One region of the Paraclostridium sordellii genome, then DNA from elsewhere that is predicted to be linked to it. Evidence: riboswitches for the same ligand, from Rfam matches in the RefSeq annotation. Region 1 holds a riboswitch; the other holds the start of a gene.
What was found. A riboswitch is a leader RNA that binds a small molecule or an ion and turns the genes downstream of it on or off. The one in region 1 is predicted to bind lysine.
Positions count from the first base shown of each region.

Region 2: linked by a shared signal. The riboswitch ahead of ATCC9714_RS01785 (amino acid permease) and the one ahead of nhaC (Na+/H+ antiporter NhaC) in region 1 are both predicted to bind lysine.

Region 1 covers NZ_LN679998.1:1,239,539-1,255,769, forward strand. The annotation lists gene ATCC9714_RS05995 (DMT family transporter) at 1-408, shown strand, start outside; gene ATCC9714_RS06000 (Dph6-related ATP pyrophosphatase) at 464-1,111, shown strand; gene ATCC9714_RS06005 (SpoIVB peptidase S55 domain-containing protein) at 1,261-2,259, shown strand; gene ATCC9714_RS06010 (CehA/McbA family metallohydrolase) at 2,272-3,672, opposite strand; gene ATCC9714_RS06015 (Na/Pi cotransporter family protein) at 3,853-5,451, shown strand; gene ATCC9714_RS06020 (hypothetical protein) at 5,568-6,062, shown strand; gene pdaA (delta-lactam-biosynthetic de-N-acetylase) at 6,091-6,957, opposite strand; gene ATCC9714_RS06030 (hypothetical protein) at 7,090-7,584, shown strand; gene ATCC9714_RS06035 (pyridoxamine kinase) at 7,617-8,435, opposite strand; gene ATCC9714_RS06040 (calcium/sodium antiporter) at 8,610-9,563, shown strand; gene ATCC9714_RS06045 (double-cubane-cluster-containing anaerobic reductase) at 9,680-10,834, shown strand; gene ATCC9714_RS06050 (acyl-CoA dehydratase activase) at 10,848-11,606, shown strand; gene nhaC (Na+/H+ antiporter NhaC) at 11,633-13,057, opposite strand; lysine riboswitch at 13,176-13,347, opposite strand; gene ATCC9714_RS06060 (peroxiredoxin) at 13,466-15,232, opposite strand; gene ATCC9714_RS06065 (hypothetical protein) at 15,382-15,711, shown strand; gene ATCC9714_RS06070 (protein phosphatase 2C domain-containing protein) at 15,781-16,231, shown strand, end outside.
Region 2 covers NZ_LN679998.1:352,306-368,536, forward strand. The annotation lists gene ATCC9714_RS01735 (pyridoxal phosphate-dependent aminotransferase) at 1-661, shown strand, start outside; gene ATCC9714_RS01740 (MATE family efflux transporter) at 799-2,196, shown strand; gene rpsD (30S ribosomal protein S4) at 2,652-3,251, shown strand; gene ATCC9714_RS01750 (helix-turn-helix transcriptional regulator) at 3,867-4,517, shown strand; gene ATCC9714_RS01755 (sensor domain-containing diguanylate cyclase) at 4,537-5,682, shown strand; gene ATCC9714_RS01760 (hypothetical protein) at 5,744-5,884, shown strand; gene ATCC9714_RS01765 (L-lactate dehydrogenase) at 6,011-6,964, shown strand; gene ATCC9714_RS01770 (Cof-type HAD-IIB family hydrolase) at 7,014-7,841, opposite strand; gene hdcA (histidine decarboxylase, pyruvoyl type) at 8,134-9,096, shown strand; gene ATCC9714_RS01780 (basic amino acid/polyamine antiporter) at 9,192-10,670, shown strand; gene ATCC9714_RS01785 (amino acid permease) at 11,140-12,612, opposite strand; lysine riboswitch at 12,757-12,927, opposite strand; gene ATCC9714_RS01790 (PocR ligand-binding domain-containing protein) at 13,443-14,489, shown strand; gene ATCC9714_RS01795 (glycerol dehydrogenase) at 14,678-15,814, shown strand; gene dhaK (dihydroxyacetone kinase subunit DhaK) at 15,817-16,231, shown strand, end outside.

The DNA.
Region 1 (16,231 bases):
TTATTTGCGGTACTAGCAGGTATATCTACTACATTAGAAACATTTGTAAATGGGGAATTGGGAGAACAAACAACACCAATGATAGCCACATTTTTAAGTTTAGTAGTAGGGTCAATATTTTTCTTAATAATTATGTTTATAACTGGAGATATTAAAGCATTTTTTACACTAGATAAAATTACACCAAAGTTTTTATTAGGTGGAATATTTGGAGGGTGTATTATATTTTTTACAGTTAAAGCCGTAGCTCATTTGGGATTATCAAAAACATTAACTATTATAGTAATATCTCAAATAATTTTAGGATTTGCAATTGATATTTTTATATTAAATACTCAAGAAATACATCTATATAAGTTTATTGGAATTTTCATGTTAATTTCAGGAACTTTTTTTATTTTAAGTTAATATACATATATGCTAAAATTATATTAAAAATATAAAATTAAGCGAGGTTTGATTAATGGATAATGGATTTATTATGTCATTTAGTGGAGGAAAGGATAGTACATTAGCGTTATATAGAATGATAAAAAAAGGATATAAACCAGTTGCACTTTTAACAACATTAAAAAAAAACAAAGGTAAATCGTGGACTCATGGAATAACTAATAGTTTACTAGAAAAGGTTAGTAAGAGCTTGCAAATTCCAATTTTGAAAGTAGAGTGTGACATAGATGAGTACGAAACTGAATTTGAAAAAGCTTTAATAGAAGGCAAGAAAATGGGAGCTCAAATTTGTGTATTTGGAGATATTGATATAGAAGAACATAAACAATGGGATATTTTAAGATGTGAAAATACAGGTTTAAAAGCAAAATTTCCACTATGGCAAGAAGATAGAGGAAAATTAGTTTATGAATTTATAGATAGTGGGTTTACTACTATTATAAAAACAATAAATTTAAAATATTTAGACGAAAAATATTTAGGAAAAGTTTTAGATAGATCAGTTGTTAAAGAAATAGAACTCTCTGGTGCAGATATATGTGGAGAAAATGGAGAATATCATACTTTTGTAATTAATGGACCTTTATTTAGCCAGCCTATAGAATTTGAAAATAAAGGTAAAGTTTTAGAAAATGGGTATGCCCATCTAGATATTTTATAATAATTTAGCTACTTTAAATTTAAAGTAGCTTTTTTATGTTATGAAAAAATATATATGGGAACTATGTAAAACACTTACCATTATACAAAACTATATATATGACAATAATAAATTTAACAAAAAAATAAACTTAAGAAAGGTGACATAAAATGAAATCATCCAAAGTAATTAAGTTTTTTATTTTTTTTGTAATAAATATTTTAATAATAGTATTTCCAGATTATTGTTATTCAATTCAAAAATATAAAAATATACCTAATGAAGTTATTATAGGTGGAGAACTTATAAATCTTGAATTAAAAACCAATAATGTAATGCTATTTGATATGAATAATAAATCAAAGTTAAAAAATTATGATTTAATATTAAGTGCTAGTGGAAATGTAGTTAATAGAGTATTTAATAAAAATAATATAGGCATAAAATCAAAAAAAGATTTAACATCTATATTAATATCAATGAAAGAAAATGAAAAAGTAAATTTAGATATATTAAGAGATGAAACTTTAAATAAAGTTGAAGTGACTAAAAACGAGATAAAATTTGATAACTTAATAGATAAAATACCTTACACTGCTACTTTGACTTATTTAAATCCTGTAAATAATGAATTTAAAGCAGTAGCTCATAATATAGAGTTTGACTATAATAATGAAGCTTTAAGTAAAAAAGGATGTATTTATAATGCGAATGTAAAAACTATAACCAAATCTAGTAAAAAGTCTGTAGGAAATATAGTTGGAAAAAGCATAGATAATTTGCAAGGTAATATAGAAAGTATAAATAAATTTGGAGTAAGTGGACGGTTAAATAAAAACATGCTAAATAAAAAGAAGTATAAGGTGGCAAATGAAAGTGAAGTTAATATAGGCAAAGCATATATAGTCATGAAACATAATAAAGATGAAGAAGCAAAACTATATAAAATTAATATAACAAAAATAAATAAAAATTTTGATGAGAATTTAATAAATTTTGAATTCGAAATAAAAGATAAAAATTTATTAAATACTTATGGAGGAATAGTGCAAGGTATGAGTGGATCACCTATAATTCAAAACAATAAAATAATAGGTGCTCTATCTCATGTAATAACTACTGATACCTCAAAAGGAGTTGGAGTTTATATAAAAATAATGATGAAGTAATATCCTTCATCATTATTTTTTATCAAATTCAATCCATATAGGAGCAGTAACAGAGACTTTATTATTATTTTGATATACCTTAACGTAATAAAATGAATTTTTTAATTCAATAAGCTTAAATTCTAACTTAGATAAATTAGAATTAAAATCTTGAGAAGCAATTACTTTACCGTTGTTTGATACAACCTCAATTTTTTTAATTTTGTCTTTTACATCTTTATCTATTACACTTACATTAAAATATAAATTAGATGTATTTTTAATTGTAGAACCCATAATTACATCATTTATAGTAAAATCTATTTTAATATTAGAATCTTGTGTTGCATAAACTCTCATATTTTTTAAAGAGTCGTAAAAACTATTTTCATTTAAATCTGTACACAAAACAACTGTTCTAAATTCATTTGCACTACCCCAATCTGTTCTATGATTATCTTGATTTGCTGAGGGAGCTAAATGCCAACCAATATCTAAAGCTTTCTGATAGTCATCAAAAGACAATTTATTTTTACTAATTTCTTTATTATATCCATTACAAACTTCTATTAATGAAATTATATTATCTGCATTTTTATTATATTCAAAATTATTAAATCTACCAAAAATATCGCAAGGATGATTAAATTGAGCTATTAATTTATCTTCTTTTGATATTAATTCATAAAAATCTTTTAAATTAGAATATCTAATGTCATTTGAAGAAACAAAACCATCAGAATTAAATACATTTATATGACCAATTGGATTAGGTACATCTTTATATGGGTAAGACATCTCAAAACCTCTCAAAGCTAAAAAACTTCCATCAGAGTTATATTGTTTTGATACACGTATTAAATTTTCCCATTTTTTACTTTTAGATCCATCCTTTAAATTACAACTTAAATCATTATCAAACATATTTGAGTGTTCTGTTATTGCAAAAAAATCTAACTTTGATTTTAGTTTTGTTTTATAATAGGCATCTTCATAGGTACCATGACCATCACTATTTAATGTATGAGAGTGAAGTAGTCCATAGTAGTGATTATAACTTGGTGATCCTACAGTAAAATACCATTCTAAGTTTGTTTTATTATTATTTGTGTCTTTAACTTGTAATTTGACAATTTGACTACCTCTTTTTAGTTTGAATTTTGGTTTGTATGTTATAATATCTTCACTTATAGAGCAATCACTAGTTACATCTTTATAATTTAAAAATAGTTTAACTGAACTCTTATTAATTCTTACATTATCGGAAAAAGATGCTTTTATAATAGGTCTAGATACTATATACTGTTCTGCATTACAAGGAGAAATAATATTCACTTTTGGAGGTATAGTATCATTGGAATTTAGTGAATTAATATCAAAATATGAAAAACTAAATAAAGTAATTACTAATATTATAATTTTTGTAAATGTCATAAAAATCCATCCTTTACAAACTGTGTTTAATTATTATATTTATCAAATAAATTTATAAAATGCGTGTAAAAAAAATACAAAAATACAAAACTTATCAATAAATAAAGTATATAAAAGTTAAAAATAAACAAAATAATAATGAGTTTTAATTTAATATTAACTAAATAAGAAGGTGAAAAATTGGATATTGCAATTAGTTTAATTGGAGGATTAGGTTTGTTTTTATACGGAATGAACTTAATGGGAAATGGGCTTCAAAAGTCTGCAGGCGAGAAGTTAAAAAATATCATAGGCTTACTAACTAGTAATATATTTATGGGGGTATTAGTGGGAACATTGGTAACAGGGGTTATACAAAGCAGTAGTGCAACTACTGTTATGGTTGTAGGGTTTGTTAATGCTGGTATTATGACCTTAAATCAAGCTATTGGGGTTATAATGGGAGCTAATATAGGGACTACCGTAACAGCTCAGTTAGTATCGTTTAACTTAGAGGAACTTGCACCTATTGCACTGGGAATAGGAATAATTTTATTTTTATTTTCTAAAAAGCCAAAAATAAAAAATATAGCTGAAATATTAATTGGATTTGGAATATTATTTACTGGAATGGAATTTATGAAAGATGCAGTAAAGCCATTAGCAGAGTATCAAGGATTTAGAGATGCTCTTATATATTTTGGAAAACATCAAATTTTAGGAATATTAGCGGGATTTGCAATTACTGGAATAGTTCAAAGTTCAAGTGCTTCAATGGGAATGTTAATAGCACTTTCAACGCAAGGTCTTTTGCCTATAACCTCAGCACTGCCTATACTATATGGAGATAATATAGGTACATGTGTAACATCTTTAATATCTAGTATAGGTGCAAATATAAATGCAAAAAGAGCAGCTGTTATGCACTTAACTTTTAATATAATAGGAACATTATTATTTATGATTATATTAAATAAACCTATTGTGGCTTTAGTAAATAGGTTAGATCCTAATGATGTTGCTAGACAGATTGCAAATGCTCATACTTTATTTAATGTTATAAATGTTATAATTTTAATTCCTTTTGCTAAAGTGATAGTTAATATAGCTATGAAAATTGTTCCTGAAAATGAAAGTGAAATAGATGAAAAAGAAACTAAGTATCTAGATGAAAGAATATTAGAAACACCAACTATAGCTGTAGGAAATGTTAAAAATGAAATAATAAGAATGGGTAACAAGTCAAAACTAAGCTTAGAAAGTTCGATTGAATCTTTTATGAGTCAAGATATGAATAAAGTTAATAAAACTATGGAATTAGAACATATTATAAACAATCTTCAAAAATCAATATTAAATTATTTATTAAAGCTTTCAAAACGGCCTTTAGATGACAATGAAAGAGAGATTATAGATCTAATGTTTAATACAGTAAATGATATTGAAAGAATAGGTGATCATGCCGAAAATATAGCAGAACTTTCAAAAGAATATATAGATGATAAATTAAGTTTATCTAGTCAGGGGAAAGAAGAAATTAAAGATATGTATAAAAAGGTTTTAGAAGGAATGGATTTATCACTTAAATCATTAGAAAAAAATGATAAGAATATAGCTAGAAATGTTTTAAAAATTGAAGAAGAAGTTAATGCCATGAACAAATCTTTTAGAGCTAATCATATGATTAGACTAAATCAAAATAATTGTGATATAGATGCAGGTATAATTTATTTAGATTTTTTAAGCAATTTAGAACGAATTTCAGATCATGCAGTTAATATAGCTCAAAGTGTTTTATAATAAAAAAGAAATAAGTTTTAGCTTATTTCTTTTTTTATTTGTAAGTGTACATACATTAAATTAATAGTATTGATAATATAATTTATAAAGGATAAATATAGCTTAGGAGGGCAAGGATGTTAATCGATGCTATTGCAGTTAAAACAAAAAAAAGTGATGTAAGAAAAATCGAAAGAGATAAGGTACCCTTAATGAGCAAAGTAGTTCAATTAAATCCTAGGATAAAAAATTCAACACTACAGTATATAGAGTATAAAGTTGTAAGATATAATATATCATTAAAATTTAAAGGAAAAAGCTTATTTAAACAGGATATATGTAATAATGAGGTTATAATGTTAGTTAATACTTATACAGGGTTTTCTGAGTCTATAACTAAACTACCTCAAACTTCAAGAATAAATATATCAAAAAAAATTATAAAAAAATCCTGTATAAATGAATGTGAAATGCTTGAGATTATGAAGGATGAAATTTTAAGACTCTTTAGAAAAAATATAATTAATAAAAAAGGGCATATACACGATATAAAAGTTATAGATATTAAGAGTATATATAAACCTTATTGGATAGGTACATACAATGGAAAATCAGTAGTATTAGAAGCTTAAAAAAGCAGATATAAAATTATATCTGCTTTTATTTATTATCTAATATTTGAGTTTTAGATTTATCGCTAGTTTTTTTATTTGTAAGATAATCTAAACTTTTTAGTGTATAACCTTCTTTTTTCCAATGAGTAATTACCTCATCTAAAATTTCTGTATTTGTAGTAGAATTAGGATGTAATAATACTATAGCACCAGGGTGTGTCCTAGAAAAAATCTTTTCTTTTGCTTCTTCATGTGATGGTTGTTTATCCTCATACCAATCTACATATGCAAAACTCCAAAATATAGTATTGTATCCTAAATCTTGAGTATATTTTAGGCTAAGCTCACTGAATTTACCCATAGGAGGTCTAAAAAATTTTGGCATATCTTTACCGGTAATTTCTTTATAAGATTCTTCAACTGAATTTATTTCTTCTTTAAATTTTTCAAAGTCAGTTATACTAGCCATTGAAGGATGCCTCTTTGAATGGTTACAAACTAGATGACCTTCATCCACCATTCTTTTTACCATATCTGGATTGGTTTTTAAATAATGATCAACAACGAAGAAAGCTGCTGGAACCTTGTGTTTTTTTAGAGTATCTAATAGCTTTTCTGTATTACCACTTTCATAACCTGCATCAAAGGTTAGATATATTACCTTCTCCTTTGGATCTCCAACATAATATGCACCGTACTTATTAAAAAAAGATGCTTCTTTTATTGGAGTAGGTTGTTTACCATCATTTCTAGGATTAAAATACCAATTGTATTCTTTAGTTTGAGAATTAGGATTAAAAATTTGAGTTTTTAATTTATTGAAAATTCCAAATTCTCCACTAATTAAAAATCCAGCTAGTACAAAAATTGTGATAATAAAAAAAGAATTTTTTATATTTGTATTATTATTCATATAATCACCTCTATAATAAGCATTTAAATATATTTTTTACAGTTTTTATAAATATAACCTAAGAAAATATAGGATATAAAAGTTTATTTAAAGGAAGAATATATATGAATAAAACATTGAAAGGAGACAAACATGAAAAAGCTCATATTAATTTTTTTTATTGTTATTATAATTTTGAATATAAATATATATGGCTTTTGTAATGATGAAAATATTAATAATAAGTTAAATAAGTTTATTAATAATGAAATTGATTCAAAATATATATTATCTTATTTAGATTGTAATTATTCAAATATTGAAAATAGAAAGATGAAAAAAATAATATTAAACAAATTTATATTATATAATGAAAAATGTATAAACGATTATCAAAAAAGTTTTGATGATGTATATATAAATAATGTTAAAAATCTTCAAACTAAACAAAATTTAAAATCAGAATTAAATATGTTAAATAATAAAATTAAATACAATGAAATACAAATTCATAAGTTTAAATTTATAGATAATAAACCAGAATTATTAAATAAAGTTAAACAATTGTATTTAAGTGGATATAAAATAATTATAAAAGACAATAAATTTAAGTTGAAAGTTAATTATAAACTTTTAAATAATACTTAATAAAATAAAGAACTCATATTTATATGAGTTCTTTATTTTATTAAATCTGATAAAAACATTTCAAACATTACACCATCATTTCTATCCGTTTCAAATTGCGATGTATATAAAACTGTTTTATGAATAAAGCTACTAGCTTTAATAATACTATATTTTAACGATTCACCATTAAGCAATAAGCCTGTAAGTATAGAGGTAAATATATCTCCTGTTCCGCTATAAGATATATTATTAAACTCAGCAGAGGTAAAGTAAAACTCATCTAAATCTTTATCAAATGCTAGGTTATGAATTTTATCATCTATAATTATACCTGTTATGATTACCTTTGATGGACCTAGAGTTGAAACATCTCTTGCTAGAGATAAAAGCTCTTCTTTTTTTAGATTTGTATTAGTATAGTCTTTATCTGTTAAAATAAGTGCTTCAGTTAAGTTTGGTGTAACTATATTAGCATTTTTAACTAAATTTTTAATTTTTGTACACATTTCATTGTTAAAAACAGGATATAAACTACCATCATCACCCATAACCGGATCAATGACAACTAATGTACTTTTATTTTTTTTTATAAAGTCAGATACTATATCTATTTGTTCAATTGATCCTAAAAAACCACTATATATACAGTCAAATTCTATATTTAATTCATTCCAATTGTCTTTATAATCATTCATCAGATTAGTTAAATCAAAAAACGAATAATTAGGATAGCCTGTTTGAGCAGATAATATAGCTGTTGGAAAAGGACAGCATTGAATTTTCAAAGCTGATAAAATAGGAATAGCAACTGTCAAAGAACATCTGCCAATTCCTGATAAGTCATGAATAGCAGCCACTTTTTTTATCATATTAAAAACTCCTTTAAAATTAATTATAATTATATATTACTATGAAAAAAAACAAATTAATATATTAATAAGTAAAAAAACAAATTGTATTAGTACAATTTTAGATAAAGACTTGTAAATAAAATTTAATATATATGGATAAAATAAATGTAAAAGCAAAAAAGGAGAAACAATATGAGCTACATATTACTTATAATTGGATTTATAATACTTATTAAATCAGCAGACTTTTTTGTAAACGGGGCATCTTCTATTGCTAAAGCATTAAGAATACCAACCATAATTATAGGTCTTACAATAGTTGCGTTTGGAACCAGTGCTCCTGAAGCAGCAGTTAGTGTTACAGCTGCTTTAAAAGGAAACAATGATATTGCAATAGCTAATGTAGTTGGATCTAATATTTTTAACCTGCTGGCTGTTATAGGTATTGCATCAATGATAAAGCCTGTTAAGGTTCAAAAAACTACTATTTTAAAAGAATTTCCATTTATACTTTTATCATCATTAGTTTTATTAATATTATCTCATGATACTAAATTTCAAGGATATAGTAACAATGAATTAACAAAATCAGATGGACTTATGTTATTGGCTCTATTTTCTATATTTATGTACTACTTACTAGAGATGGCTATAACATCAAAAGAAGATATGCAAGTAGAACAAGGAAGTAAAAAAGCATCTATTCCAAAGAGCTTAATGATTAGTTTATTAGGTATAATAGGAATTATATTTGGAGGACAAGTTGTAGTAGATAGTGCAAGTAATATAGCATTATCAATAGGAATGAGTGAAAATCTAGTAGGACTTACTATCGTATCTATTGGAACTTCTTTACCAGAGTTAGTAACTAGTGTAGTTGCAGCAAAAAAAGGAGAAAGCGATATAGCTATGGGAAATGTTGTAGGGTCTAATATCTTTAATATTTTATTTGTACTTGGAATATCGGCATTTATAAATCCAATATCAGTACATCCTATAGTATTTGTAGATATGTTCATTATGTTTATAATTTCTATAATTGCATATATATTTGCAACTACAAAGAGAGAAGTTAATAAATTTGAAGGCCTTTTAATGGTATTGATTTATATTTCTTACATGGTATTTATAATAATTAGACAATAGTATATAGTAAAAACCTATATATATATTTAAAGTTATAGGTTTTTACTATTGTACATAAAAAGGGCCCCTATGTTAAAATTGCATTGTAAATCATTATAATTATTGGGGGAGACAATATGATATCATTACCAGAAAAGTTTGAAGAATTCAGTGAAGCTAGAAGAAATGGATTTATAAAAGCTAAAGAATTAAAAGAGAGTGGTAAAAAATTAGTAGGGGTATTTTGTGCATTTACGCCAGTTGAGATTCCAATGGCAGCTAAAGCTGTTACGGTAGGTGTTTGTGGAGTTAGTGAAGAGCCAATTCCAGAAGCTGAAAAAATATTACCGAGAAATCTTTGTCCACTTATAAAATCAAGTTTTGGACATGCTATAACAGATACATGTCCATATTTTTATTTTTCAGATTTGCTAATAGGAGAAACAACATGCGATGGAAAGAAAAAAATGTACGAAGAGCTAGAGAAAATTAAAGACCTACATTTAATGCAACTTCCAAATAGTAAAAATGGAAAATATGCTTATGAGCTTTGGAAAAATGAAATTATTGAACTGAAAAATGATATAGAAAAAAGATTTAATGTAGAAATAACAGAAGAAGATTTAAAAGAAGCAATTAGAGATAAAAATGAAGAGAGAAAGTTATTAAAAGAATTTTACGAATTAGGAAAATTAGTACCACCACCAATGAATGGTTTTGAAATGCATCAAGTTTTATATAATTCTGGATTTAAATTTGATAGAGATGAATTAAAAGATAGTATAAGAGATATGATTAAATCTATAAAAGAAAAATATGAAAATGGAGAGAGACCAGTAAGTGAAGATAAACCAAGAATTTTAATTACAGGATGTCCAATTGGTGGGGTAAGTGAAAAAATCGTAAAAACATTAGAAGAAAGTGGAGCTGTTGTAGTTGCTTATGAGCTTTGTGGAGGTATTAGATCAAATGATGAACTTGTAGATGAAAACAATCCAGACCCAATTGACGCTATAGCTAAAAAATACATAAATATAGCTTGCTCATGTATGTCTAATAATGATGGAAGAATCGAACTTTTAGATAGATTAATAGATGAGTATAAAGTAGATGGAGTAATTGATGTTATTTTACAAGCTTGTCATACGTTTAATGTGGAAAGTTACAGAATTAAGAAATTTGTAAATGATGTTAAACATAAACCTTATATGGCTATTGAAACAGATTATTCAAAATCTGATACAGAACAATTAAGAACTAGATTCGAGGCATTTATAGAAATGATAGATTAATTAGGGGGATTTTATGTATAGTATAGGTATAGACTCTGGATCAGTTGCAACTAAAGGTGTATTATTTGATGGAGAGAATATAGTAAAAAAAATAATAATACCAACAGGATGGAGTCCTAAAATTGCTTCAAAGGAAGTTTATGAGAATTTAATCACAGGTATAGATAAAGAAAATGTAAAAAAAATTGTTGGGACTGGATATGGAAGAGTTAGTATGGATTTTGTTGATAAAAAAGTAACTGAAATAACATGCCATGCAAAGGGTGTCCATTTTTTAAATAGGAATGTAAGAACTATAATAGATATAGGTGGGCAGGATAGTAAAGTTATAAATCTGGATAATGAAGGAAATGTATCTAATTTTATAATGAATGATAAATGTGCAGCAGGTACAGGAAGATTTTTACAAGTAACTTCTAACTTACTAGGTACAGATGTTGACAGCATAGATAATTTGGCAAATGGAGCAAAGCCACAGGTAATATCAAGTATGTGTACTGTTTTTGCAGAATCAGAGATTATAAGTTTATTAGCAAAAGATATATCAAAAGAATCTATAGCAGCTGGTATTTTACAATCAATTGCAAATAGGTCTGAATCAATGTTATCTAGAATAGATATAGTAGATAAAGTTGCTTTTACAGGTGGAGTTGCAAAAAGTAAAATACTTGTAAAAATGTTAGAAGAAAATTTAAAAAAAGATATATATATATATGATGATACGCAAATAATAGGAGCTTTAGGGGCTGCAATTGTAGGATATAAAAAATAAAGGATGGCTTAGCCACCCTTTATTTTTTATGCAATAGATTCTTCTGTTTTAACTGGTTTTTCATCTGATAATTTAGTGATGCCAAATCCTGTAGCAGCTAGTGTTAAAGAAACTAAAGGACATAATAGATTGAAAAATGCAAATGGTAAAAATGCAAATGAATTTATAGCAAGTGTAGCACTCATATAAGCTCCACATGTATTCCAAGGTATAAGTGGAGATGTAATAGTTGCACTATCTTCTAATGCTCTAGATAGATTTTCAGGACAAAGTCCTTGTTTTTTGAAAGCTTCTCTATACATACTTCCTGGCATTACTATTGCTAAGTATTGATCTGCAACAGCTAGATTGGTTCCTATACAAGTAAATATTGTAGCAGCTACTAAACCAAAAGTTCCTTTTGCAAATTTAAGAATAGCATTGGCTAGAGCTTCTAGCATACCTGTTTTTTCAAGAATACCACCTGTAGCTAGTGCACATAACATAAGCGAAACTGTTCCTAGCATACTGTTTAGACCACCTCTAGTTAATAGTTCATCAACAAAAGCCATTCCACTGTGAGATGTATATCCAACCTGAGCAACTTCTAAAACTTCTTTAAATGAAGCTCCTTGGAAAAATACTGCAACAAACCCACCTAGTAATGTACCTATTATAAGACCTGGAATAGCTGGTACTTTAAGTATTACCATTAAGATAACTGCAGCAGGTATAAGTAGTAAAAATGGAGATAATGTATTATAACTAGCAGCTAGAGCTTGTTGTATTTGAGTTATTTGACTGTTATCTATAGTTTGACCTGCATATTTAAATCCTATAAATCCGTATATAATTAAAGCTATTAAATATGCTGGTATTGTTGAATAAAGCATATGTTTTATATGAGTAAATAAATTAGTTCCAGCCATAGCAGGAGCTAAGTTTGTTGTATCAGAAAGTGGAGACATTTTATCACCAAAATAGGCACCTGATATTATTGCACCAGCTATTATTTCCTTAGGAATGCCAAGAGCACTACCTATACCTAAAAGGGCTATACCTATAGTACCGGCTGTAGTCCAAGAAGAACCAGTAGAAATTGATACTATTGAACATATTAGTGTTGTAGCAACTAGGAAAATTCCAGGTGATAATATATTTAGTCCCCAATAAATCATGCTAGGAACAACACCAGATATTATCCATGTTCCAATAAGCATACCAACTATCAATAAAATTATAATAGCCTGCATCGTTGAACTTATAGTAGATAAAATTCCTTCCTCTAATTCTTTCCATGTAAAACCTAATTTAAAAACTGCTATAAATCCTGTAAATATACCACCTAGTGCAAGGGGGATATGAGCAGATACTCCCAATTTTGTTAGTGAAATACATAATATGAAAATCAGAAATCCTATACATAAAATAGAATCTCCCAGTGAAGCTTGTTTTTTTTCTCTTTTTACCATAATAACCTCCAATAATTTATAAGAATATAACAATGAATGGAGTATGAGTAATAAAAAAAGTCTAGAAGGTATAGAGATACTTCTAGACTTGAAATTACAAATTAATATAATAACTTAATCTAAAGATAGCTCTTCACATAAGTGACAGTGTTATACATATTATGCATAACCCCAACATATAAACTTTAAGCATAGTTTATATATTTCGGCATTATTACCTTTCCTATTACGTCATAAGCGCTTTGACCTCGATAATAGTACTATTTAATAATGCAACCTCTACCATTAGTTATATTCTGTTTTGTAATATACATTATAGCATAATATTAATAAAAGTAAAGGTGAATTTTAAAAAATTAAAATTTTCTTAAAATAAAAAATAGTCTATCAAATTTGATAGACTATTTTTTATTTTAAGAAACCAGGACCGTACGTATCTTCAATTTCTTGTCTTAATTTATTTGGATCATTAATACCCTCATTCATAGCTCTTGCAAGTATATTAGCTCTATCATATGGAGCCATCCAAGAGAACATACCACCTAAGCAGTTATCTATTACATATTGTCCTTTTATATATATAGAAAGTATATCATCATAGGACATTGCAAATTCTCCTTCTCTTTCTAAATAAGGAGCTTGAGCATCTCTATCAAATTTATAAGTATAACCATTTTTATTTATAAAATCTTTTCTAAGTTGATCATATGATTTTGTAATTGTAGCACCTAACCTACCATAAAAAGGAATTCCTAGTAAAATTTTTTGAGATGGCATTCCTGCAGCTATTAAGTTTCTAACCATAGCATCTGCACTATAGCCTGGAATAGATAGATTAGAATCATATAAGTTTGAATGATGCTTTTTAGCATTAGGTCCTGTTTCTCCAGCTGTAAAGTCATAGCTCATCAAATTAAAGTAATCAATTAAAGGTGCTATATTATCAATTTCTACGCTTTGATTTATATAGGCCTTATCTCCAGTACCTGCAACACTTAGCCATTTATCATAACCTATTACATCTCTAATTGCAGTCAATAATAAAGTAAAGTTTTCCCTATCTTCAGGTCTTGATTTTATTCCGGCAGCACTAGTTGCTGGATATTCCCAGTCAATATCAATTCCATCTAAATTATATTCCTTAATAAGAGCATTAACTTCTCTTGCAAAATTATATCTAGAGGATGGTGTTAGGGCAGCATCTGAGAATCCATCCTGTCCCCAGCCGCCAATAGCTACTATAACCCTTAAATCGGGATTATCTTGTCTAAGAGCTAATAATTGACGCAAATATCTAGGCGTTGGTATGAATAGTGTCCCATCAGATTTTATTTCTGCAAATGCATATATAACAAAATCAAGTAAAAAAGCATCTACACTTGAAGGATCGCCAAGAACATATGTTCCAACTAATCTATTTATATCTGGACAATTAGGGTTTTGTGGAACATAATCTTCTGGAGAATTTATTTGAGGTCTTGATTTAGCAGTTAACTTCTTTTTATTTATAGATTTATTACTTTTTATTCCTAAGTTTTTATCAGGAACAAAACAAAGATACCAATCTATGCATTCCTTATCTTTTTCGCAACTAGAAATTCTTTGTTTTAATTCTTTGTAAGTTTTAGGTGGAGGTAATATAACAGGCATACCTGGTAACCAATCTGCTGGAGTAACAACTTTTTGTTCATCCGATGTTTGAAGAGCATCTATTATTCTTACTATTTCAGGAATATTTCGACCGGTAGTTAAAGGATAATATAAAATAGTTCTTAGAATTTGGTTAGGGTCGATTATAAATACAGATCTAACTGTTGAAGAATCACTCATAGGCTCAGAAATCATACCGTATAGTTGTGAAATTTCCATCTTTCTATCATCTATTATAGGAAATGGTATTTCAACACCTGTATTTCTATAGATATTATAAACCCATGCCAAATGAGAGCTATTACTATCAACACTAAGGCCTATTAACTCCGTATTTCTTTTTTGAAAATTTGAATAGTATTTAGCGAAACATAAAAATTCTGTAGTACATACTGGTGTAAAGTCACCTGGATGAGAAAATAATACAACCCATTTTCCTTTATAATCGGATAATTTTATAGGGCCAAAGGTTGTATTAGCACTAAAGTTAGGGGCTTTAGTACCTAAACTAGGAAGACATGGCAATTAAATCACTCCTTTTAAAGTTAGTCTTAATTTAATTTATTAATTAAGTTAAATTAATGTTACTAATAAGAATTGCTATTTTAATACAAATTTGGTATATTTATTATATGAGAATATATGTATGATTTGTTGTTATTAGGAGGCGAAAGATGAAAAATAGCCGAAAAACTAAAAAAATGCCAAGATTTATGAAGACATTTTCAGACATTTCAAGAATATTTGTTTTATCATCTGCAATATCCGTAAGTATTACTAGTATTTTATTAATAATTAACTCAGTAACTGGGGTATTCATAGGATTTAGATATTATATTATGTTAGCTTTAGGAATGATTATTATGTTGACTCCATGTTGGATTTTATGTGATTGTAAAAGAATCTTTGGAAGACAGCCACGTAGAGTTATTAAAAGCAAAAGTGTTAGAAATAAAAGGACTTCGAGAAGTAAAGAACCTATTAGACGAAGAAAAATATCATAAAAAGTACAGCGTATGCTGTGCTTTTTTTTTATTATAAACAATATAATAAATATGGGATGGGGGGATAATATGAACTTTGAAATTTTTTATGAAAGTGTAACTGGATATAAAAATAAAGCTAAAAATAAGGAGTCACAAGATTTTTTAAAATATAAAAAATTAGATAAAGGCATTATTTGTTCAATTGGAGATGGACATGGAATTAATAGGTGTATGTATAGTCAAAAAGGATCAGAACTTGCTTGTAGTGCATTTATGGATGTAATAGAAGACTTATATGAAAATATTAAAAATGATAGTGAAGAAATTCAAGTGGATAGGGTTAAAAGTATGATAGAAAATAAATCAATACAAAGAAAAATTCAAGATACTTGGAGAGATTATGCAAAAAATCACTTCATAAAACATATTCCAAATGTTTACAATATTGATTATATACTTTATGGGACTACTCTTATAGGAGTTTTAATAACAAATAAAATGAAATTGTATATGCAAATCGGAGATGGAAATATATTAG
Region 2 (16,231 bases), 890 kb from region 1:
TAAAATATTGCCTAAAAGTTTCTTAGAAAAAGCTATAAAACTAGCTAAAAAGTATGATTTTAAAATAATCCATGATGTAGCATATGGAGAACTTTGTTACGAAGACAATGATGTAACTAGTATACTATCCCTACCTAATAGTAGCGATGTTTGTATAGAGTTATATAGTTTAAGTAAATCTTGTAATGTAGCTGGATGGCGTATAGGGTTTGCATTAGGATGCAAAGAAGTGATAGAAAATGCAAAAACTTTAAAATATAATGTAGACTTTGGAACATTTATACCTTTTCAAAAAGCTACAATAGATATGCTTGATAATATGGAGACATATTCTAAGTATCAAGCCGAAACTTATAAAAAAAGAATAGATTACTTTGTAAGCGAACTAAATAGAATTGGGTGGAGTGCTAAAGCACCAGAAGGCTCATTTTTCCTTTGGGTAAAGATACCAGATGAATATAAACATATGAAAGATACAGAGTTTATAAGTTATGTATTAGAAAAAACAGATGTGCTTATGTTACCTGGAAGTGGATTTGGTTATGGAGGAAAGGGTTATGTAAGAATAGCCTTAGTGGAAAAATTAGACGTTTTAAAAGAAGCCATAAGAGGACTAGAAAAATTGCAACTTAAACAACAAAAGGGTATATGCGCTTCATAAATTTATGATTGATAAGTAACTTTATTTAATTTCAATTAATAAGATATATAAGAATATATCTAAAATAGCTGATTCTTTAATTTCAAGAATCAGCTATTTTAGATTAAAATTTAGGCTAAAATAAAAAGGAGATTTACATGGATAAGACACAAGAATTATTAGCAAATGAGCCAATTAGCAAATTACTTGTTAGGTACTCTATCCCAGCTATAATTGGGATGCTTGTCAATGCATTATATAATGTTGTAGATAGAATGTTTATCGGAAATATACCTAATGTTGGGAAATTGGCTACGGCTGGAATAGGAGTTACAATGCCTATAACTACAATACTAATAGCTTTTGGTATGTTGGTTGGAATAGGTGCAATTACTAATATATCTATAAAATTAGGAGAAGGTAAAATAGAGGAAGCTGATAGAGTACTTGGAAATTCAATAACCTTATCTATAATTATAGGAATAGTTTTAACATTTATAGGGATTATATTTGGAGAGAAGATATTAATATTGTTTGGAGCTAGTGAACAATCCTTACCATATGCACAACCATTTGTTAATATAATTCTTTTAGGAGCTGTATTTAATATATCTGCATTTACTTTAAATAGTACAATAAGAGGAGATGGAAATCCTAAATTAGCAGCAATAATAATGTCTGTTGGGTGTATACTCAATATATTTTTAGATTATATATTCATATTTAAATTTAACATGGGGATAGAAGGAGCTGCTATTGCTACTGTTATAGCTCAGGTTATTACTGCTATTTGGGGAATTATGTATTATATAAAAGGTAAATCAAACTTAAAATTAAAAAGAGAATATTTAAAATTAGATTTAAAGACTGTAGAAATGATATGTGTGATAGGTATGGCAGCATTTTCTATGCAAATCGCTGCAAGTATAGTTCAAATAGTTTGTAACAATGCACTAAAGTTATATGGAGGAGATTTAGCTATAGGGGCTATGTCTACTATAACTTCAATCATGCTTGTATTTTTTATGCCCGTCTTTGGAATTAGCCAAGGATCTCAACCAATTATAGGTTTTAACTATGGGAAAAAGCAATATGATAGAGTAAAAAAGACCTTCAATATATCATTAGTATATGGAATAGTTATATTAACGGTAGGCTGGGTAGTAATAAATATATGGCCAAGTATATTAGTTAAAGCATTTAATAGTGATAAAGATTTAGTTTCAGTAACTATAAATGGACTGAAAAAGTATTCATTAATGATGCCATTGGTACCTATATCTATACTAGGGTCAAATTATATACAATCTGTAGGTAAAGCTAAAAAAGCAATAATTTTAGGTCTACTTAGACAAGTGATAATACTAATTCCTGTGACTATAATATTATCTAAATTAATTGGATTAGATGGAGTTTGGTATGCTCAACCAGTATCGGATTTTATTGCTATAGTTATAACATGGATAATTGTTGTCAAAGAAATGAGATCATATAAAGTTTACAATAAAGATTTACAATCAAAGTTTGAAGTTGAAGCATATAAGTTGCATAAATAGATCTTTATAAAATAAAAGTAGGTACAGTATTTTACTGTACCTACTTTTATTTAGCAAACAATTATATTACTAAATATATTTGTAGATATAAATAAAAAAATGAAAATGATAGTTATTTTCATTTACAAAATAATTTTTCCATGATATAATAAATTTAGAAAGAGAAATCACTGAGTTTCTCTCGACATTTAGAGTGTACCTGAATCCTAAAACTTTTCAGCACGCAAACTTAAAGTATTAAGGATTTAAATTGCCAAATAATTACACTAATCTAAATAATTTACACTTAACTTAATCCTAAAATATTGAAAAACTTATTCGAAAAAGTCACGATTTTACTCGTGGCTTTTTTTATTGATAATGAAAGTCATTTACTTTTACAAAAAAATATGATATATTATATTCAGGCTTAAAGTTATCGCGGCAAATTTCTGATTTTATAGGAGATGATAATTATGGCAAAAATGATGGGACCTAGATTTAAACAATGTAGAAGACTAGGATTAAATGTATGTGGACATCCAAAAGCGATGGACAGAGCAACTAGAGGTACGTCTAGAGCAGACAAAAAACTTTCACCTTATGGTATGCAATTATTAGAAAAACAAAGATTAAAAGCTTACTATGGAGTATTAGAAAAACAATTTTCTAACTATGTGAAAAAAGCTATGAAGTCTGGTGAAGCAACAGGTACAGCTTTGGTTCAGCTACTAGAGTGTAGACTTGATAATTTAGTTTATAGATTAGGTTTAGCAAGTTCTATAAGACAAGCTCGTCAAATGGTTGTTCATGGACATATATTAGTAGATGGGAAAAAAGTAGATAGACCTTCTTATGGAGTTTCAGTAGGAGAAGTTATATCGTTAAGAGAAAAATCTCAGAAAAATACTATGTTTAAAGATAGTTTTCAACAAAATGCTAATAGCCAATATTCTTACTTAAGTAAGAATTTAGAAAACTTCTCAGGAACTCTTACAAAAGTACCTGAAAGAATGGAAGTTCCAATAGAAATAAATGATATTCTAGTTGTAGAATATTACTCTAAGCTTAAATAAAAAATAAGGTTTTTAGGCTAAAATAATTCAAAAGTGTAGGCAAATTAATGCCTACACTTTTTTATTTTTAAAATTAAACAAAAAATCTGATATAATATCCAATTGAAATATTATTAAAATGGGTGAATTTTCCTTTTTACGACAAAATAAGACGTTAGGTGTCCTAAATTAAGATTATTATTAAATATCATAATAGTGATTTTATGCACTTAAACGTTTAATCTAGATATTTAGGGGTTATATAAATTGTTTGTGGATGATAATTTGAGAATGTTGGAGAATCGGACAAAAGATGTGCAAAGATTAAGGTGTTATATATGGTTAAGTTTAGAAATCGATTAGATTAAATAAATTAATTTTGGATAACAATGTGGGACAACAGATATAAAAATAAATCTTAATTAACCTTAAAGAAATACTTCAACAATACCATTTAATTTAAGAAAAAGGTAATTTGGAAAATTATATTAATTTGGTAATTATAAGTCATTTAGATTTTAGAAGAATATCATAGGCTTAAATACAGGTATTAACTTTAATTTTAAGTTATATAAATGGTAACTAATAAAAAATAATTGATAAAGTAACACTTAAAAATAAGAAGGAGAACATTGTATGAGGTTAATAGAATTATTTTTTTTGCTATTAAAAAGTGATCGACTATCAACACGAGAAATTGCACAACACTTTAATGTATCTGTAAAAACTATTCAAAGGGATTTAGACAAACTTACAGTATTAGGAATTCCAGTAATTATTCATCGAGGCATAAATGGTGGAGTTGAAATAGAAAAAACATATAGTTTAAAAAAAGGTGTACTTAACAATAATGAATTCAATTTTGCTATGTTAGCTTTATATATAGGAAATCATCTAGTTAAAAATGATATATTTGAAAACTTAATAAAAAAGATTTTGTTAGTAAGTGGGGAAAAAGCTAAATCTGAAATTAAAGATTTTGAAAAATACATAGTATTAGATATTACTGATAAAAAACTAGACTTAGAAAGTAATCTTCATAGCGAAATTATATATTGTATAAAGTATAAAAAGGTTATAGAAGTGTATATTGACTCAAATGTTTATATGGTAAATCCAATTAAGTATGTATTAAAAGATAATGGATTACATTTATATGCCAAACTAGATGATAGATTTATACTTATACCAATAAATAAGATAAAAACTATAAATGTAAAAGATCAGGTATTTAATGAAGAGTTTACAGATTATATTAATAATAAAGCAAATATAGAAATACTATGAAATTATTGGGGAGAAAATTATGGATAAGTGGATTTATGATTTGGACAAAGTGAATGTTCCTATATGGGTAAAATATAAAGATGAAATACTTTTTTTTAATAGTAGTTTTAAGATAACTTTTGACTTAGATTCTGATTTTATAAAAAATATAGGTAGTAATATAGAATTAAATTGGGTATTAAGGTTAATAGAAAGTACAAGTGTAGGATATTATGGACCTATAAGTTTATTTGGAATAAATTACAATAAGTTATTAATTCCAATTACTGATGATTTTGTTATTGGAATTTTAATTCCTACAATAGATATTGAGAAATGTAAAAACGCATCATGTATGTTCAATTTACTTATTGATAGCATTCCAGAAATTATCTTTTGTAAAGATAAAAACCTTAAATATACAATAATCAATGAAGAATGTAAAAAATTTTACTTTGAAAGAGGAATATATGAAGTTATAGGAAAAAATGATCTAGAATTTAATTTAGATAAAGGTTTTATAAACGCTTGTAATAAAACTGACAAATTAGTTATTAATGAAAGAAAATCTTTTTATATAGAAGAAAAGGTACCTATACCTAAAAGTGATAATTTTGCAATTTACCAAACTATAAAAACTCCGATAATAGACAAACAAGGGAATATACATGGTCTTATAGGATCAGTAAGAGATATAACAAAAAGTAAACTTATTGAAGAAAGATTAAGAGATTTAAGTTATAAAGATATACTTACAGGATTATACAATAGAACTTATTTCGAAGAGAAGATATCTGAAATAAAAAAGAATGATAACTTTAGTATAGGAGTTGTAATAGGTGATATAGATGGACTTAAAAAAGTAAATGACACTTTTGGGCATATAGAAGGAGACAATTTTATAAAGTCAATTGCAAATATATTAAAAGAAACTTGTGGAGATAAAGGAATTGTATTTAGATGGGGAGGAGATGAATTTATATCATTACTTATTGATGGAGATGAAGATGATTGTAAAAAATATGTAGATGAAGTTAACTTAGTTTGTAAAAATAGATATTATAAAAATTTAAAAGTAAGCATATCTCAAGGATATTCTATATTTAATGAAAAAAGTAATATAGATAAGGTATTAAGGGAAGCAGATTTTATGTTATATAAAGACAAGAAGGAGCCGGCTAAATAAAAATTTAGGCGGTTTTGTTTTATTAGATTTTTTAGAATATGAAGTCATAGGGGAGATACTGATGGAAAATTTAGATGAAGTTATAAAAGAATTGCAGTATATATTAGGCGAACTATATTATAAGCATGGAATAGAAAAAGAAGTAGTATTACTTAGTCAATTATTGGATAAATTAATTTACTTAAAAATGAAAAAAATATAATTAAGATATAATAACTACAAAAAAATACAATATTCTACAAAAATAAAATGAAAAAGTGATTTTTATAAAATATAAATGTTATAATTTATTATAAAGAAAAAGCAATTATCATCAGGAGGTAGAAATATGGCATTAAAATCAAGAAAAATTGCAATCATAGGAACAGGATTAGTTGGTTCGAGTTGTGGATTTGCGTTAGTTAACCAATGTGTTTGTGATGAATTACTAATGATTGATATAAATGAAGAAAAAGCTAAAGGAGAAGCTTGGGATTTAGTACATGGTGTGGAATATATGTCTCAAAGAACAAAAGTAAGACAAGCTAAATTTGAAGATTGTAAAGATGTAGATATTATAATCTTTACAGCTGGAGCAGCTCCAAAGCCAGGACAAACTAGATTAGATACACTAGGTGTGAGTGCAGCTATATGTGATTCAGTAGTAAAGGAAGTTATGAAATCTGGATTTAATGGAATATTCGTAATAGCTTCAAATCCAGTAGATATAATAGCATATCATATATGGAAATTATCAGGACTACCTAAAAATAAAGTAATAGGAACAGGTACAACTATTGATTCTGCAAGATTAAAGAATTTCTTATCACAACATTTAGATGGAATTGATCCAAGATCTATACATGCATACTCTATGGGTGAACATGGAGATTCACAAATGGTACCTTGGTCAAATGTAAATGTAGCAGGTAAATCTCTATTAAAAATATTAGATGAAAATGAAAAGCTTAAGTCAGAGATGGATTTAGATGAATTAGTAGAAAAAACTGCAAAAGCAGGTTGGGAAGTTTACAATAGAAAAGGTACTACTTATTATGGTATTGCAGCTGCTGTCGTAGGTATAATAAAATCTATATTTAGTGACGAGAAGAAAATACTTCCAGTTTCATCTTTGCTTGAAGGAGAATATGGAGAGACTAATATATATACAGGAGTTCCAACTATAATAGGTAAAGATGGAGCAGAAAAAGTTTTTGAAATTGATATGACAGATGAAGAAGAAGCTAAATTTAAAAAATCAAATGATGTTTTAAGAGAATTTGCAAAAACTATAGGATATTAATATTTAAAATAAAAAAACACATTGAAAGATTTTCTTTCAATGTGTTTTTTTATTTTAATACAAACTTTTCTATAGCCTTAGCAACTCCTGAATCTGTATTTGGTGCTGTTATATACTGAGCTGATTTTTTTACTTTATCAATTGCATTTCCCATAGCAACTCCAATTCCTGCATATTCAATCATTGATAAGTCATTTTCGCTATCACCTATACACATAATTTCATCTCTTTTTAAATTGAAATATTTAGCAAGCTGGGATACGGCTTCTCCTTTAGAACTTCCTTTTTTCATAATCTCAAAATTATCATCCCAAGAAGATACTATTTCAAGTTCGGGATTCAATTTTTTTAACTCATTTTTAGCTTGTATTAATTTTTCTATATTATGTTTTTCTAAACAAACACCTTTTAAAAGTTCATTTGGATACATATTAAAAGCTTCATCTATACTATTTATAACTTTAAATTTAATCTTTTCATCATCTTTTAGACGGTTATTTAGAACTTTATAAATATGATCCTCTGGCAGTTCATCGGTTGATACAATTCCAAAGTTCGCAGTTAAATAAGAAAACAATCCATATTTTTTTGATGTACTTAGAAAATCTTTAACTTCATTAGGTGTTAAAGGATTGTTATAAATAACCTCACCATTACTTCCACCAATAAAAGCTCCATTAGATGCTATTATTGGTGTCTTTAACCCAATATCATCTGAGTATAATTTAGCACAGTTATAAACTCTTCCAGTAGTTATAGCAACATGAACCCCTTGGGAAACAGCCTTTTTAATAGCAGATTTATTTTCTTCAGATATATTTTGTTGGTCCATTAAAAGTGTACCATCCATATCTATACATATTAATTTTATAGCCATATTTTACGCCTTCTTTCAAATGATTTTAAACAAAATTTTCTTTAAATTTATTATAATACCTATAAAAAAATAAGTTAAATAGAAATAATACATGATTATAATAGGAAAATTTTATTATATATAATAAAGCGTATTATATAAATATATAATGTAATAATGTACAAGTATATGTAAATTTAGCAAATTTCTAAATATAAAGAAATAAACGTTTTCTGTTTTTCGTTTTTGAGCAAGGGTATATGTCCTTATGTACAGATGATTTACTGTACACAACTTTTAGGAGGTGCTTGAAATGAATAAGAATTTAGAGTCACAAAGGAATCAAACTATAGGGGTTGGACCTAGGAAGGTAAGAAAAGTAAGAGCGGCTAAAGTAGATAAAACAGCTATAAGTCCATATAATCGTTATTGTGATGGATACGGAATGCCAGGAGCTTATGGAAACGGATATGTTTCAGTTCTTACAGTTTCTGTTGGAACAGTAAAAAAAACAGACGATTTCCTATTAGATGGAATAGTTTCATATGATAGAGCGGAGATAAATGATGCATATGTTGGTCAAATAAACATGCTTACAGCTTCATCTTTTTGTGGGATAGCAGGACAAATATGGGGGTATGATTTAGCAACACATCTTAATATAGCAAATGAAGAAGAAAAACCATTATTTGATGTTGAACAATTTGATGGAACACCACTTCATGTATATGATGCAAAACCTTTATTAGAAGCAGGCATTGAATTATTTGGTACAGAAAAAAATAGACGTTTCCCAACAGTACCAGGAGCTCATGTAATATGTGCAAATAAAAGTGTTACATCTTATAGACCAAAAGAAAATAGACCTTTAACAGAAGGAGAAGCTTACGGAGTTTGGTCATTTATAGCAATTTCATTATCAAACGACAGAGATAATTGTGCGGATTTATTTATAGAGGATGCGGGACTTTGGACAAAAAATGATAGTGAAGAAGATTTAAGAAAATTCTTAGAAAAACATAGAAAAGCAGTTGCTTGGTCAGTTAAAGAGTGCGGTAGAGATTCACATGTAGTATTTGACAGAACTTATGTAGGATTTGCATATACAATAATGAAACCGGGTGAAATAGGAAATGCATTAACTTGTGCACCATATGTAACTTTAGCAAGAGATGCAGTGCCTGAAAGCGGATTCTCAAGTTTAAATCAATTAACACTTAATGATTGGCTAGATGAAATGGACTTTAAACCATTAACAGAATGTACTCAAAAATAATTATTTTTAAGTACATTTTGTTAAGAGTTTAAATAGCAAAATGCACTTAAAGCTAGTAATTTTCATAAAACTTAATGAAATTTAGGAGGGCTATTATGAGCGATAAAAGTAGCAGTAGTAAAGCGAAAGATAATAGCACTAAAAAGCTTGGTGTAGTTGCTCTAGCAGGCGTAGTAATAAGTGCTATGCTAGGTGGTGGGGTTTATAATCTACCACAAAATATGGCTCAACATGCATCTGCCGGTGCAATATTAATTGCATGGATAATAACTGGTTTTGGTATGTGGTTTATTGCAAATACATTTAGAGTGCTTGCAGCAGCCAGACCAGATGTAACAACTGGTATATATGCTTATGGAGAGTTAGGATTTGGTAAATTTACAGGGTTTCTAATGGCGTGGGGGTACTGGATATGTAACTCTTTTGCTAATGTAGGGTATGCAGTACTATTAATGGATTCACTTAACTATTTCTTCCCATCATATTTTACAGGAGGGAATAACTGGTTATCTATTGTTTGTGGATCGATTGTACTATGGATTATTTATTTTGCAGTTTTATCAGGAGTTAAACAAGCTGCATTTTTAAATGTAATAGGAACAATTGGTAAATTAGTTCCACTGGCTATATTTATATTAGTATTAGCTATATCATTTAAAGTTTCACTTTTCTTTACAGACTTCTGGGGATTAAAAACAGTTGTATCAGTACATGATAGTGCTCTAGGTGGATTATTGCCTCAGGTTAAGAGTACTATGCTTGTAACCTTATGGGTATTTACAGGTATAGAAGGGGCAGTTGTTGTATCTGGTAGAGCTAAGTCACAAAAAGATGTTGGTAAAGCCACATTTTTAGGGTTCTTAATTTGTCTTTTATTATATACAGCACTTTCATTATTACCACTTGGTGTAGTTCCTCAAGGAACTGTATCAAAAATGGCGCCTCCATCAACTGCTGCAGTTTTAATGACTGTAATGGGTAAATGGGGTAGCATAATAATGAATATAGGTGTAATTATAGCAATTTTAAGTTCTTGGCTTATATGGACAGTTATGTTGTCAGAACTACCATACGCAGCAGCTAAAGGAGGAACATTCCCTAAAGTATTTACAAAAGAAAATAAAAATGAAGCACCATCATTTTCATTGCTTGCATCAACCATTGTAATGCAAATAATATTAATATGTGTTCACTTTACAGGAAATGCTTGGAATATGATGTTAAGTATAACAAGTGTTATGGCACTACCTTGTTATATTGCTTCAACTTTATATCTATATAAAATATCTTCAAAAGATGATACTTATCCTAAAAAAATATTTGCAAGTCGTACTTATGCATATGTAACTGCTATAATTGGTACTATCTATGGATTGTGGTTATTATACGCAGCAGGACTTGAATATTTATTAATATCACTTGTTATTTATGCGATAGGTATCCCGGTATTTAAAAAAGCAAGAAGAGAAACAGAACCAAATAAACCTGAATTTACTAAGATAGAAAGATATGTTGCTATAGGGCTAATAGTGCTTGGAATAGTAGGTTTAATATATTTATTTAAATTTATGTAATTTAAATAAAATAAAAAATAGGGATTAGATTAATCTAATCCCTATTTTTTATTTACGAAAAATTAACAGTTATTCAAGGTGATTCTATTTAATATTATTTATTATATTTAAATACTGAAAAATTTTAAGAATTTTATTGAAAATACATTTTAATATGAAGGTAAATAGACTAAAAATGAGTCAAATTACTAAATACACTTTAAAATGAGAAAATATTTTATATAGAAAAATTTGTACAAATACAGTAAGGATTAAATGGAGATTTAAATACTATCCTTTTAACCTTTTAAGCAATTATCTAATTATATCTAAAGCAAGTTCTCCGATTATTACCCCTAAAGCAACAATTAATATTTCTTTAATCATATATATCACCTCATAAATTTAATATGAACTAATATGTCCTTAAAATAAAAAATATATACACAATAAAAAAGCATTACTATAAGTTTATAGTAATGCTTTTTTATTAATTGAGCTCTGATATTGAGTTTTCAATATTTTTAAAATCTTTTTTACAATCATCATTATATGTTAAATCAACATCATCTAAAGAAATTACTTTTGTTTTATGTTTTATTTTATATCCTATATATAAAGCAAAGAATAATGGAATTCCAATATAAGAAGCTATTAAACTATGCCAGTCAACTCCATGTTCAGTTATGCAAGAATAACCTTGACCAAGTATAATAACAAAGCACATTAGAAGTGCTAATATTGGACCAAATGGATACCATTTAGCTTTAAACTTTAATTCAGATAAACTATGACCTTGATGAATATATGCTTTTCTAAATCTATAATGGCAAATTGCTATGCCTACCCATGCTATAAATCCTGCAAGACCAGATGCAGCAACTAACCAAACATAAACAGTACTTTCTGCAAATACTCCAGTTAAGAAGCAAGCAGATGCAACGATAGTAGTTAAAATTAAAGCATTTACAGGAACACCTCTTTTGTTAGTTCTTGCAAATATTTTAGGAGCAAGACCTTCTGTAGCCATTGAATGAAGCATTCTTGTTGATGCATACATACCAGAGTTACCAGCTGATAAAACAGATGTCAATATAACAGCATTCATTAAAGATGCAGCCCCAGCGATACCTGCTTTTGCAAACACCATAGTAAATGGACTTTCAGAAACTCCAGCTTTAGTAAATGGTATTATAGCACCTAGAACAATTATAGTTCCAAGATAGAATATTAAAATTCTCCAAAATATTGATTTAATAGCTTTTGGAATAGTTTTTTCTGGGTGTTCACTTTCTCCAGCAGCAACTCCAATAAGTTCTGTACCTTGGAATGAGAAACCAGCAACTAAAAATATAGCAAATATAGATTTAATTCCACCGTGAAATGGGCCATCACCTATAAAGTAATTATGGAAACCTATATCATCAGAACCCATAATACCAAATATCATTAAAACCCCAATTACTAAAAATATTATAACCGTTACAACTTTAATTCCGGCAAACCAATACTCAGACTCGCCATAGGCTTTTGCAGATAAGAAGTTTAAACCTACTATTATAATTAAAAATAATATACTCCAATAAAATCCAGGAATACTAGGGAACCAGTATTTCATTATTAAAGAGCCAGCTACCATTTCTGCTGCTATTGTTATAGCCCAGTTGTACCAATAGTTCCAACCAAGAGCAAAACCTAAAGCTGGATCTATAAATTTCGTTGCATAAGAACTAAATGAACCTGATATAGGCATGAAAGTTGCCATTTCACCTAAACTAGTTATTAGGAAGTAAACCATAATACCAATTAGTCCATAAGCGACTAGTGCACCCCCTGGACCTGCTTGATGAAGAGTATCTCCCATAGCAAGAAATATACCTGTTCCTATCGAACCTCCTAAAGCAATCATATTTAAATGTCTTGCTTTTAACCCTCTTTTCAATTCGTGATTCTGTTCACTCATTTAAATTATCCTCCTCATGGTGTCAATTATAAATAAGTAACTAAGATAATAAAATTTTTAACAATAAAAAAATCATGAGACTATATCTCATGATTTTATACGAAAAATGTTATACTAAAAAGTATGAACGTACCGTACGTTTTCATTGAAAATAGCTCTCCACAAAAATGTGACAGTCTTATATATATTTTATATAAGCCCAGCAAATAGTATTAAAGCCATTAACTATTCACTTCGGCGAAAATTCCTTTCTTATTACTTCAACGAGCTTACCTCCATAATAGTACTCTTAAGTTTCGCGCCTCTATCTCAGTTATCTACTTGTTGTATTATATTATAAATAAAAATTTAAATAAGTCAATATTAAAATTTATAGTTCAAAAGTTAATTATTTTCAGATATTTAATAATAACTAAATTAAATGAATAGAATTAAGGTACTTTATCGGTCTAAAATATATAATTGAATTGTACATATTATGTTGATTTATATTAGGAATACTACCATTTAATAATTGATTAATTCAATCTAAGTGCTGTTGTTCTTTTTGAGCTAGTTGACTAAATAAATTTTTAAATTCAGAATCAGAAGCTTTTTGTAAATAATTATTATATTTTTACACATAAATCTTCATCACTTTTCTCACACTCAAGTAATAATCCTTCTTTAGTGGTCAAATTTAATATAAAATATGTAGTTTATTAATGAAATAGTCATCAGATATAAATAAAAATGTTTATTAATATAGCTTTTTTACTTCATATAAAACTATATATGTTAAAATTATTATGTAATTAATATTAGAAAACTACTTTTAAAGGAGCATAAAAGTGAGAAATGAAAACCTAAGCTTAAATAAGATAATAGATTTCAGCAAGTGGGATAATTTACAGGATTATTTATCATTGGTTACTAATATGGCAATAGTAGTTGTTGACTATAAAGGTAATCCACTAACAAAGCATAGCGGTTGCCATAAATTTTGTGAGATAGTAAGAGGTAATTCAAACTTAGCAAAGCACTGTAAAAAATGTGATTCAAGAGGTGGATTAGAAGCAGTTCGTTTAAATAAACCATATATATATTTATGTCATTATAATATTGTCGATGTAGCTATACCTATAATTATAAATGAACAGTATATTGGGGCAATTATGGCTGGGCAAGTAAAGCTATCTAATGCTAATGATTTTGATAATTTAGAGCAAATACTTAATATAGGCAATAGAGCAAATGAAGTTGAAGGATTGTCATATGAATTGAAAAAGTATTATGATGATTTACCTATATTATCATATGAGCAAGTAAGTGATATTTCAAATATGTTATTTTATCTAGCTAAGTATATAATAGAAGAAGCTTTAGATAAAAATTTAATTTTAGATATGTGTGAAAGAGTTGTAAGTGATGAAAGATCAAGAAGTAAAGAAGTTTTTGATGGATATGGCTTAAATAATATTAGAAATATACAAAAAGAAATGTCTAATGCAATTATAAATAGTTGTATAAGCGAAATAAATAACAAAGAAAGTAAGGAGTCCCTAGTAAGTAAGACTTTAAAACCAGCTATAGAATATATACATAATAATAAAAGTGAAAATTTATCTATGGAAAAGATGGCTCAGTTATGTCATGTTAGTACAAGTTATTTCAGTCGGCTATTTTCAAAAGAATTAGGAGAAAATTTTTCAACGTATATTTCAAAGCTTAAGATAAAGTGGGCCAAAAACCTTTTAAAAGAAACTGATATGCATATAAATGAAATAAGCGAAGAACTAGGATTTAGTGAAGCTGGATATTTTATAAAAATATTTAAAAAGTATGAGGGAGTAACACCATCTTTATATAGAAAACACTATAAAGATAAGACAAAATAGTAATTTTATGTTGTTAAAAAAATTACGAAAAGTAGATAATTTACAACTTTAGAATTTTACATCAAAAAATTACGGTTTAAAATCGTAATTTATTAACATCTAAATCCAATGTAATTTTGTGAAAACGATATTATAATAAGTGTAAACAAAAAATAATAGCGTTTGCAAAATTCAAAGGAGAGATTAAGATGAGAAAAGCATTTATATGTCCTACAAAATATGTACAAGGGCAAGATGAATTATTAAACTTAGGTTATTTTGTAAAAGTATTTGGAAATTCAGCGTTACTAATTGCTCATAAGGACGATATACAACGTGTTAAAGATAAATTAGATTCAACTTCAAAAAAATTTGATATAACTTTTGTAGAAAGTAATTTTAAAGGAGAATGTTCAAGAGAAGAAGTTGCTAGATTACAAGAATTAGCTAAGAATAATAAATGTTCATGTACTATAGGACTTGGTGGAGGAAAAGCAATAGATACTGCTAAGTGTGTTGCACAAGGTGATAATTTAATAATAGTACCGACAATAGCTGCAACAGATGCACCAACAAGTCATTCAGCAGTATTATATACTCCAGAAGGTGAGTTTGATGATTATGCATATTTCAAACAAAGTCCAAGTGTAGTTTTAGTTGATACAACTGTTATAGCTAAAGCACCTACTAGATTTTTAGTTTCAGGTATGGGAGATGCACTTTCAACATATTTTGAAGCTAGAGCTACATCAAGTTCATTTACAAAAGTAAATGCAGGATTACCTTGCGGAGTTAGAGAAGAAATGTGTGAACCGGCTATAGGAACTAATGCATCGTTAGCACTAGCTAAATTATGTTATGAAAATCTATTAAAAGATGGAGTAAAGGCTAAACAATCATGTGAATGTAATGTAGTTACTCAAGCATTAGAAAATATAATAGAAACAAATATACTTTTATCTGGATTAGGATTTGAAAGTGGAGGACTTGCAGCAGCACATGCAATACATGATGGATTAACTATGCTAGAGGGAACACATAAATACTTCCACGGAGAAAAAGTTGCATTTGGGACAATAGCTCAGCTAGTTTTAGAAAATGCACCTACAGAAGAGCTAAATCAAGTACTAGATTTTTGCTTAGAAATAGGATTACCAGTGTGTTTAGAAGATATAGGGGTAGATAGTATAACAGAAGAAGAAGCTTTAGCGGTTGCACAAAAAGCTTGTATACCAGAAGAATCAATTTATTCTATGCCATTCCCTATAGAAATTGAATCTGTAGCTGCATGTATAATAACAGCTGATAAAATAGGAAGAGAATATAAAAACAACAGAGGTATGTAACTATGAAAAAGATAATAAATAAACCAGAAAATGTAGTTATGGAAATGTGTAATGGTATAGCTATGGCACATCCAGAACTTGAATTTATAAAAAAATATAAGATAATAAAGAGAAAAAATATAGATAAAAACAAAGTAAGTCTAATAAGTGGTGGTGGAAGTGGACATGAGCCAGCTCATGCAGGATTTGTAGGAAAAGGTATGTTAGATGCTGCTGTTTGTGGAGATGTATTTGCTTCACCATCTCAAATACAAGTATATCAATCTATAAAGTCTACTGCTAGTGATAAAGGAACTTTGCTTATAATAAAAAATTATAGCGGAGATATGATGAACTTTAAAAATGCAGCTTATCTAGCTAGTGAAGATGGAATAAAAGTAGATTATGTAAGAGTAGAAGATGATATAGCTGTTGAAG